2 regions of the Pseudarthrobacter sp. fls2-241-R2A-168 genome follow, and region 1 is predicted to be linked to the other one. Evidence: riboswitches for the same ligand, from Rfam matches in the RefSeq annotation. Region 1 holds a riboswitch; the other holds the start of a gene.
What was found. A riboswitch is a leader RNA that binds a small molecule or an ion and turns the genes downstream of it on or off. The one in region 1 is predicted to bind glycine.
Positions count from the first base shown of each region.

Region 2: linked by a shared signal. The riboswitch ahead of gcvP (aminomethyl-transferring glycine dehydrogenase) and the one ahead of gcvP (aminomethyl-transferring glycine dehydrogenase) in region 1 are both predicted to bind glycine.

Region 1 covers NZ_JARVSG010000016.1:62,273-66,478, forward strand. The annotation lists gene QRN11_RS11380 (ester cyclase) at 1-182, shown strand, start outside; gene QRN11_RS11385 (Na+/H+ antiporter) at 269-2,143, opposite strand; glycine riboswitch at 2,326-2,423, shown strand; glycine riboswitch at 2,425-2,532, shown strand; gene gcvP (aminomethyl-transferring glycine dehydrogenase) at 2,585-4,206, shown strand, end outside.
Region 2 covers NZ_JARVSG010000010.1:236,009-240,214, forward strand. The annotation lists gene gcvP (aminomethyl-transferring glycine dehydrogenase) at 1-1,917, opposite strand, end outside; glycine riboswitch at 1,956-2,093, opposite strand; glycine riboswitch at 2,095-2,193, opposite strand; gene QRN11_RS08130 (TetR/AcrR family transcriptional regulator) at 2,288-2,827, opposite strand; gene QRN11_RS08135 (MFS transporter) at 2,894-4,206, shown strand, end outside.

The DNA of each region.
Region 1 (4,206 bases):
CAGCTACCGGGCGGCATGTGGGCGAGCTTCCCGGACCGCTGCCTCCCACCGGCGCCCAGCTGAGGGAGACTGCAGTGGCCATCCATCGGATCCAGAATGGAAAGATCGTGGAGCACTGGTCTGACCGGGACGATCTTGGGCTGATGCAGCAGCTCGGCGTAATCCAATTGCCCGGGGCTTAGCCCATTGAAACTTCAGGTGACCGGACGACGGCGGGACCTTCCCGCCGTCGTCCCCTCACGGGAGCAGGCCGCACGTCAGCGGGCCATCACCCCAGCAGGTCGTCCTGATAGCACCAGCGCCAGTCCTCGCCCGGCTCGATGCTGCGCATGACAGGGTGCCCGGTAGCTTGGAAATGCCTTGACGCGTGCGTTCCGGGCGAGGAGTCGCAGCACCCCACTTGCCCGCAAGCCAGGCACATCCGCAGGTGCACAGTAGTGGTTCCTTCCCGCAGGCAGTCAGTGCAGAATGCGTTCCGCGGCGCCTCAAGGGGCCGGGCCTGCTCGAGGTGCCCGCATACACCGCCGGGCCTCGCGATGCCTTCGCCGCCGCCCTCGCCGGACGCATCCACCTCGTCCAGCGCCACGTCCAGCATCGATTCCTCAACATCCAGCCGCTCCAGGACATCGCTGAGGACCTCCTGCGCGTACTCGCCGCCGCGCCGCAGCTCCAGCACCTTGGCCCGTTCGGCCTCCAGCATGGCAAGCCGCAGCCGGGCATAACGCTCACTGGGGGTGGCTGTCTCCGCCGACGGCCGGCCCAGCCGTTCCCACGCCGCCAGCCCGCGCTCCTGCGTGCGCCGCTTCAGCATTGCCACCACCTCCGGCGGGTCGTCGTCCGTCCGCAATTCCTGCAGCCGGGTCACGCCGGCAGCGGTGGCGAGCTGCATCAGCGATGCCTTGTTCAACGCATCCTCGCGCTGGTCTGGGCCCTGGACCCGCAGCAGCCGGACCAGCGCCGGGAGGGTGAAGCCTTGCAGCGTCAGCGTGCCGCCCACCACCACAAGGGCAGCGAGGATCAGCACTGAACGGTGCTCCAGGTCCTCGGGCAGCACCAGCACCGCGGCGAGGGTGACCACCCCACGCATCCCGGCCCACGAGACGATCGCCGGGAACTGCCAGGGCGGCGACGGGTCGCTGCGCCGCACGGCAGGAATCAGGCGGGGGAGGTAGGTGGCCGGGAACACCCACACCGGCCGGAGTACCAGCACCGCCAGCAGGATCAGGGCGCAACCAGCCCAGATCCGGCCAGCACCCAGGGAATCGTCCTGGACGCCCTCGATGATGGTCCGGACCTGGAGCCCGATCAGCAGGAACACCGAGTTTTCCAGCAGGAACTGCACGGTGTTCCAGTTGCTGCGCTGGCTCAGCCGGGCGGCACCGTTGGGCATGGACGGCGCCTTTGTGCCCATCACCAAGCCAGTAACGACGACGGCGAGCACGCCGGAGGCGTGGATGGCCTCCGCCGGCAGGTACGCCACAAAGGGGGCGGCCAGGGACGTGGAAGTGTTGATCGCGACGTTCCGGATGCGTTTGCGCAGCATGGTCAGCACATAGGCCGCGGCCAGGCCCGCCACCAGACCGCCGCCCACGGCGAGCAGGAAGTCTCCGGCGATCCCGGCCGCGGACACGGACCCGGAGATGGCAGCGATCGCTGCCCGGAGGCAGATCAACGCGGTGGCGTCGTTGACCAGGGATTCACCTTCCAGGATGGTGACAATCCTGCGCGGCATCCCCACCTTCCGGGCGATGGATGTGGCAGCCACCGCATCCGGCGGCGCCAGCACCGCACCCAGGGCGATCGCTGCGGCCAGCGGAATCTCCGGAAACAGCCACCAGACCACCAGTCCCACCGTGATGGTCCCGAAGATGACATAGCCCACCGATAGCAGCCCGATGGCGCGGCGGTTGGAACCGAAATCGAACAGGGACGTCCGCAGCGCCGCGGCGTACAGCAGCGGCGGCAGCAGGCCCACGAGGACCAGCTCGGGGTTCAGTTCAATGTCCGGAACAAACGGGAGGAAGGAACCGATCACTCCCGCCAGCACCAGCAGCAGCGGCACCGAAATGTTCAGCTTCCGGCCCAGCGCACTTCCGGCGCACACCACCGCAACGAGAACCAGAAGTCCCAGGGCGATCTCCATTCGGCCATTGTCTCAGGCCCCGCCAAAGGGTGTCCCCGCCGGCGCCCCTAACGCGGAGGAGTCAGGACGACGGCGGGAGGTGCCGCCGTCGTCCGCCCGCCCGGCTGGGAGGCGCCGTTTTGCTTCCTGCCCCCGACTCCGGTAAGGTGTGAGCCGTGTCACCCACCAGTGGCACATGCTGATGATCTGCGGCGGGAGAGTCCTGCCGGTACGTTCTGCAGGCGCCGTAGGAGCAAATCCTCCCCAGGAATCTCTCAGGCCCACGTACCGCCGCGGCAAGGCAACTCTGGAAAGCAGTCCGGGCAACCGGGCTCACCGACGGTGCAAGCGGCGCCCTGCAAAACAGCAGGACAACGCAAAACTCTCAGGTCCAATACAGAGCGGGGAGGAACCCGAATCAACGTGGTGCTTCGGCACCACCTGAATTATGGAGTTCCTCTTATGACGGTTCAATCGTCCCCCACCACCTTCGCAGACCGCCATATCGGCGCGCGCCGCCAGTCCGACATCGACACCATGCTCAAGGCCGTCGGCTACGACACCCTCGATGGCCTCGTTGACAGCGCAGTCCCGGATTCTATCCGCCAGGACAAGCCGCTCACCCTCGAGAGCGCCCTCAGCGAAGTCGAGGTCCTCGCCGAGCTCCGTAAACTGGCCGGAAAAAACAAGATGGCCGTGCAGATGATCGGCCAGGGCTACTACGACACTGTGACCCCGCCGGTGATCCGCCGAAACATCCTCGAGGCCCCCGCCTGGTACACCGCCTACACCCCCTACCAGCCTGAAATCTCGCAGGGCCGGCTCGAGGCGCTGCTGAACTTCCAGACCATGGTGCAGGACCTCACCGCACTTCCCGTGGCCAACGCCTCCCTGCTGGACGAAGCCACCGCCGTGGCAGAGGCCGTGCTGCTGATGCGCCGGGCCAACAAGAACAAAACGGCCAAGGACGGCAAGACCGTCCTGGACGCCGACCTCCTCCCGCAGACCATCGCCATCGTGCTGGGCCGCGCCGAAGCTCTCGGCTTCGAGGTGGAAATCGCCGATCTTACGGACGGCCTGCCCGACGGCGATATCAATGGCCTGGTCCTCCAGCAGCCCGGCGTTTCCGGCCGCGTCTGGGACCAGACCGCCGTCATCGCCGAGGCCAAGGACCGCGGCGCGCTGGTTACCGTCGCCGCCGATCTCCTGGCCCTCACCCTGATCACGCCTCCGGGCGAGCAGGGCGCGGACATTGCCGTCGGCTCCACCCAGCGCTTCGGCGTGCCGTTGTTCTTTGGGGGACCGCACGCCGCGTACATGGCCGTCCGTGACGGCATGGAGCGCACGCTTCCGGGCCGCATCGTGGGTGTTTCCAAGGACAACGCCGGTGTCCCCGCCTACCGCCTGGCCCTGCAGACCCGCGAGCAGCACATCCGCCGCGAGAAGGCCACCTCAAACATCTGCACCGCGCAGGCGCTGCTGGCCATCGTCTCGTCCTTCTACGCCGTCTACCACGGCCCCGACGGACTGAAGGCGATCGCCGAAACCGTCCACAACAACGCCCGCGCCCTGGCCACCACACTGCAGATCGCCGGCCGCGAACTGGTATCCGACACCTTCTTCGACACCATCACTGTCCGCGTGCCCGGCAAGGCCGCCAAGGTGATCACCGCCGCCGAAGCCCGCGGCATCAACCTGCGCCTCATCGACGCGGACACAGTTGGCGTGTCCGTCGATGAAACCACGACGCCGGAGGTCCTCTCCGCGGTTGTTGTCGCCTTTGGTGCCGGTCCCATTGCGTCTGCCGAGGGTTTCGAGCTGCCGGCATCCGTGCAGCGCACCTCCACCTACCTGCAGCACCCGGTGTTCAACACCCACCGCTCCGAGACCCAGCTGCTGCGTTACATCCGCCGGCTCTCCGACCGGGACCTGGCGCTGGACCGCACCATGATCCCGCTGGGTTCCTGCACCATGAAGCTGAACGCCACCGCAGAGATGGAAGCCATCTCCTGGCCGGAATTTGCCTCGATCCACCCGTTCGCTCCGGACTCCCAGACGGTCGGCTGGCGTGAACTGATTTCCGT
Region 2 (4,206 bases), on a different contig from region 1:
GTGATCGATGGTGCCGTCGGCAGCAGTAGCGACGACAACAACCTTCATGCCCGCGAGCACAGCGGAAGCGGCGTTGGTGCCGTGGGCGGAAGCCGGGATCAGGCAGATGTTGCGCTGCTGATCACCACGGGAGTGGTGGTACCCGCGGATCGCCAACAGGCCCGCGAGCTCGCCCTGCGACCCGGCGTTCGGCTGGATGGATACCTGGTCATACCCGGTGATCTCTGTCAGCTGTGCTTCCAGGTCCGCAATGAGTTCGCGCCAGCCCTCGGTCTGGGAGTCCGGGGCGAACGGGTGGATTGAAGCGAACTCGGGCCAGGAAATGGCTTCCATCTCGGCGGTGGCGTTCAACTTCATGGTGCAGGAGCCCAGCGGGATCATGGTGCGGTCCAGCGCCAGGTCCCGGTCAGAAAGCTTCCGGATGTAGCGCAGGAGCTGGGTCTCCGAGCGGTGGGTGTTGAACACCGGGTGCTGCAGGAAGTCGGAGGAACGTTCGACGGCGGCGTCCAGGGCGAAACCGTCCGTCACCTCTGCCTGGGTGGCGCCAAAGGCGGCCAGGACGCCGTCGACGATTGCCGCCGTCGTCGTTTCATCGGTGGAGAAGCCCACCGTGTCCGCATCAATGCTGCGCAGGTTGATGCCCTTGGCTTCGGCGGCGGCGACGATGCCCGCGGCCTTCCCGGGGACGGAGACCGTCACGGTGTCGAAGAAGCTGGTGTGCAGCACGTCGAAGCCGGCGGCTTTGAGGGACGCTGCGAGAGTCTTGGCGTGGGTGTGCGCGGACCGGGCGATCGCCTTCAGGCCCTCCGGGCCGTGGTACACCGCGTACATCGAGGCAACGATCGCCAGCAGCGCCTGGGCGGTGCAGATGTTGGAGGTGGCCTTCTCACGGCGGATGTGCTGTTCGCGGGTCTGGAGGGCCAGACGGTAGGCGGGCACTCCGGCGTTGTCCTTGGAAACCCCCACCAGGCGGCCGGGCATGGAGCGTTCCAGGCCCTTCTGCACCGCCATGTAGGCGGCGTGCGGGCCGCCGTAGAACAGCGGGACGCCAAAACGCTGGGCGGAGCCGACGGCGATGTCGGCGCCCTGCTCGCCGGGAGGCGTAATGAGGGTGAGGGCCAGGAGGTCGGCGGCAACAGTCACCAGGGCTCCGCGTTCCTTCGCCTCGGCGATGACCGCGGTGTGGTCAAAGACCCGGCCGGAGGCGCCGGGCTGCTGGAGGACAACGCCGTTGACGGCGCCGTCGGGTAGTCCCTGGGCGAGGTCGGCGACCTCCACCTCGAAGCCGAGCGCCTCGGCGCGGCCCTTGACGATGGCGATAGTCTGCGGCAGGCAGTCCGCATCCAGCACCGTCTTGCCGTCCCGGGCGGCTGCGTTCTTGTTGGCCCGGCGCATCATCAGCACGGCCTCGGCGACGGCGGTGGCTTCGTCCAGCAGGGAAGCATTGGCGATCGGCAGCCCCACCAGGTCCTCGACCATGGACTGGAAATTCAGCAGTGCTTCGAGGCGGCCCTGGGATATCTCGGGCTGGTAGGGCGTGTAAGCGGTGTACCAGGCCGGGCCCTCAAGAATGTTGCGGCGGATCACCGGCGGGGTCACGGTGTCGTAGTAGCCCTGGCCGATCATCTGCACAGCGGTCTTGTTCTTCGCCGCCAGCCGCCGCAGCTCAGCGAGCGCCTCGACTTCGCTCAGGGCGCCGGCCAGTGCCAGTGCCGAATCCTGGCGGATGTCCTTGGGCACGGCGGTATCAACCAGTGCGTCCACGGTGTCGTAGCCGACGGCTTTAAGCATGGTGTCGACGTCGGCCTGGCGGCGGGCGCCGATATGCCGGTCAACGAAGGTGGCAGCCGGAGCAGTGGCGGGATTGGCGGAGGCTGGAATGGCGGAGGCCGAAATAGCAGTCACGAGGAACTCCATACATAAGGCGGCGCAGGGTACGCCACATCGATTCGGGTCCTCCCCGCTCTGTAACTGGACCTGAGAGTTTCCGCGGTCCCTGCTTGCGCCGGTCCCGCTTGCACCGTCGGTGAGCACAGCAGTCCAGGAACCGGGACGGTTTCCCGGGGCGGACAGCGTGCTGCTTTCCAGAGGTGCCTCGCCGCGGCGGTACATGGGCCTGTGAGATTCCTGGGGAGGTATTGCTCCTACGGCGCCTGCTTGTACCTTCTGGCAGAACTCTCCCGCCGCAGATCAAAGGCTATTCAATTAGGTTGTTTTTGCTGGCTGCCGGAACGGCCGGCACATGGACCAATTCTCCTACGCCGCCGTCCCCCGGGCAAATGAACGGCTAGCCCCGCAGCCGGTCGACGGCGGCCAGCAGTTCCTTCACATCCGCCTCCCGGCTTCCGGGCTTTCCGGACGGCCCGCTCTCCCACATGGCATTGAAGTACAGCCCGTCCCCCATGTAGAGGACAGCTTTTGCCATGGCCGGGCCCACATCCTTGCCGATGAGCTCCAGCCACTGGTGCTGGATCGCAGCGAAGCGGCGGCGTGCTTCCTCGTGGGCCACTTCAGCCAGGCGCGTGGCGGCGACGAAGGACCGGTCCATGGGGGTGTCGGACCAGAGCGATGACCGGATGAAATAGGCGGCCGCCCCTTCCGGTGCCGCCGCCATGGCGTCAAGGTCCTCCCCCGCCAGGCGGTCCAGCCGTTCAAGGGTGGCCGCGATCAGCGTTTCCTTGTTGGGGAAGTGGTACAGCAGCCCGCCCTTGGAGACGCCTGCCCGCTTCGCCACGGCGTCCAGGGTGGCGGCACGCTCCCCCACATCGATCAGGAGTTCTTCAAAGGCATCGAGGACTGCGTCCCGCGCCACGGGTTTTCTGGCCATGGTTCCAATCATGCATTGACGGGAACGGGTTTCTTAACTGTACCGTCCGGACGGTATAGTTAAACGATGACCGCTTCCTCCGCATCGCAGCAAAACCACACCCGCCTGAACGCCACAGCGGGTCAGGCACCTGTTTCACCCCGGAGGGCGGGGCGCGACTGGCTCGCGCTGGCGCTTCTGATGTTCCCGGTCCTCCTCGTCGCCGTCGACAACACGGCACTGACGTTCGCGCTGCCCGCGATAGCGCGGGCACTGGACACCTCCGGCGTCGAACTGCTGTGGATCGTGGATGCCTACCCGCTCGTGCTGGCCGGGCTGCTGGTTGCCATGGGCAGCCTGGGTGACCGGATCGGGCGGCGCCGGCTGCTGATCATCGGCAGCATCGGCTTCGCCGCAGTGTCAGCCGCAACGGCTTTCGCTCCCAGCGCCGGCTGGCTGATCGCAGGCCGCGCCGCACTGGGGTTCTTCGGAGCCATGCTGATGCCCTCCACGCTGTCCTTGATCCGGAACATCTTCCCGGACCCCAACCGCCGCCGGCTGGCCATCGCCATCTGGGCCGCCGGGTTTTCCGGCGGTGCCGCCCTGGGGCCGATCTTCGGCGGCTGGCTGGTGGAACAGTTCTGGTGGGGAGCAGTCCTCCTGGTGGCAGTGCCCATCATGCTTCCGCTGCTGGCATTTGGCCCGGCGTTTATTCCGGAGTCCCGCGACCCCAACCCGGGCAGGGTGGATGCGCCGAGCATCCTGCTTTCGCTGTTGACCATGGTGCCGGTGGTCTACGGCATCAAGGAGTACGCCACCGAAGGACCAAACCCCGCGGCCCTGGGAAGCATCGCCTTCGGGCTGGCCATGGGCGCCGCCTTTGTCCGCCGCCAACACCGGCTGGACAGCCCCTTGCTGGACATGTCGCTGTTCCGGAACCGGGTATTCAGCATGGCCATCACGGCGAACATCCTGGCCCTGTTCTCCTTCAACGGCTTTATCCTCTTCCTGGCCCAGCACCTTCAACTACTTGAAGGCATGTCCCCCTCGGCCGCAGGAGTGGCCATGATTCCGGCCCTGGTGGCCACCGTGGTGGCGGGCCTCGCGGTGGTGCCGCTGGTCCGGAAGATCCGCCCTGGCTTCGTGGTGGGCGCCGGTCTCGCCATGAGCGCTGCCGGGTACAGCCTGGTGGCATTCGGCAGCCACGAGAACGGCCCGGTGCTCCTGCTGGCAGCCCTGCTGGTCCTGGCGCTGGGAGTGGGGACGGCGGAGACCATCTCCAACGACCTCATCCTCGGAAGTGTTCCGGCGGAGAAGTCCGGAGCCGCGTCGGCCATTTCCGAAACCGGATACGAAGTTGGTGCACTGCTCGGCACGGCGGTGCTGGGCTCGATCCTCAC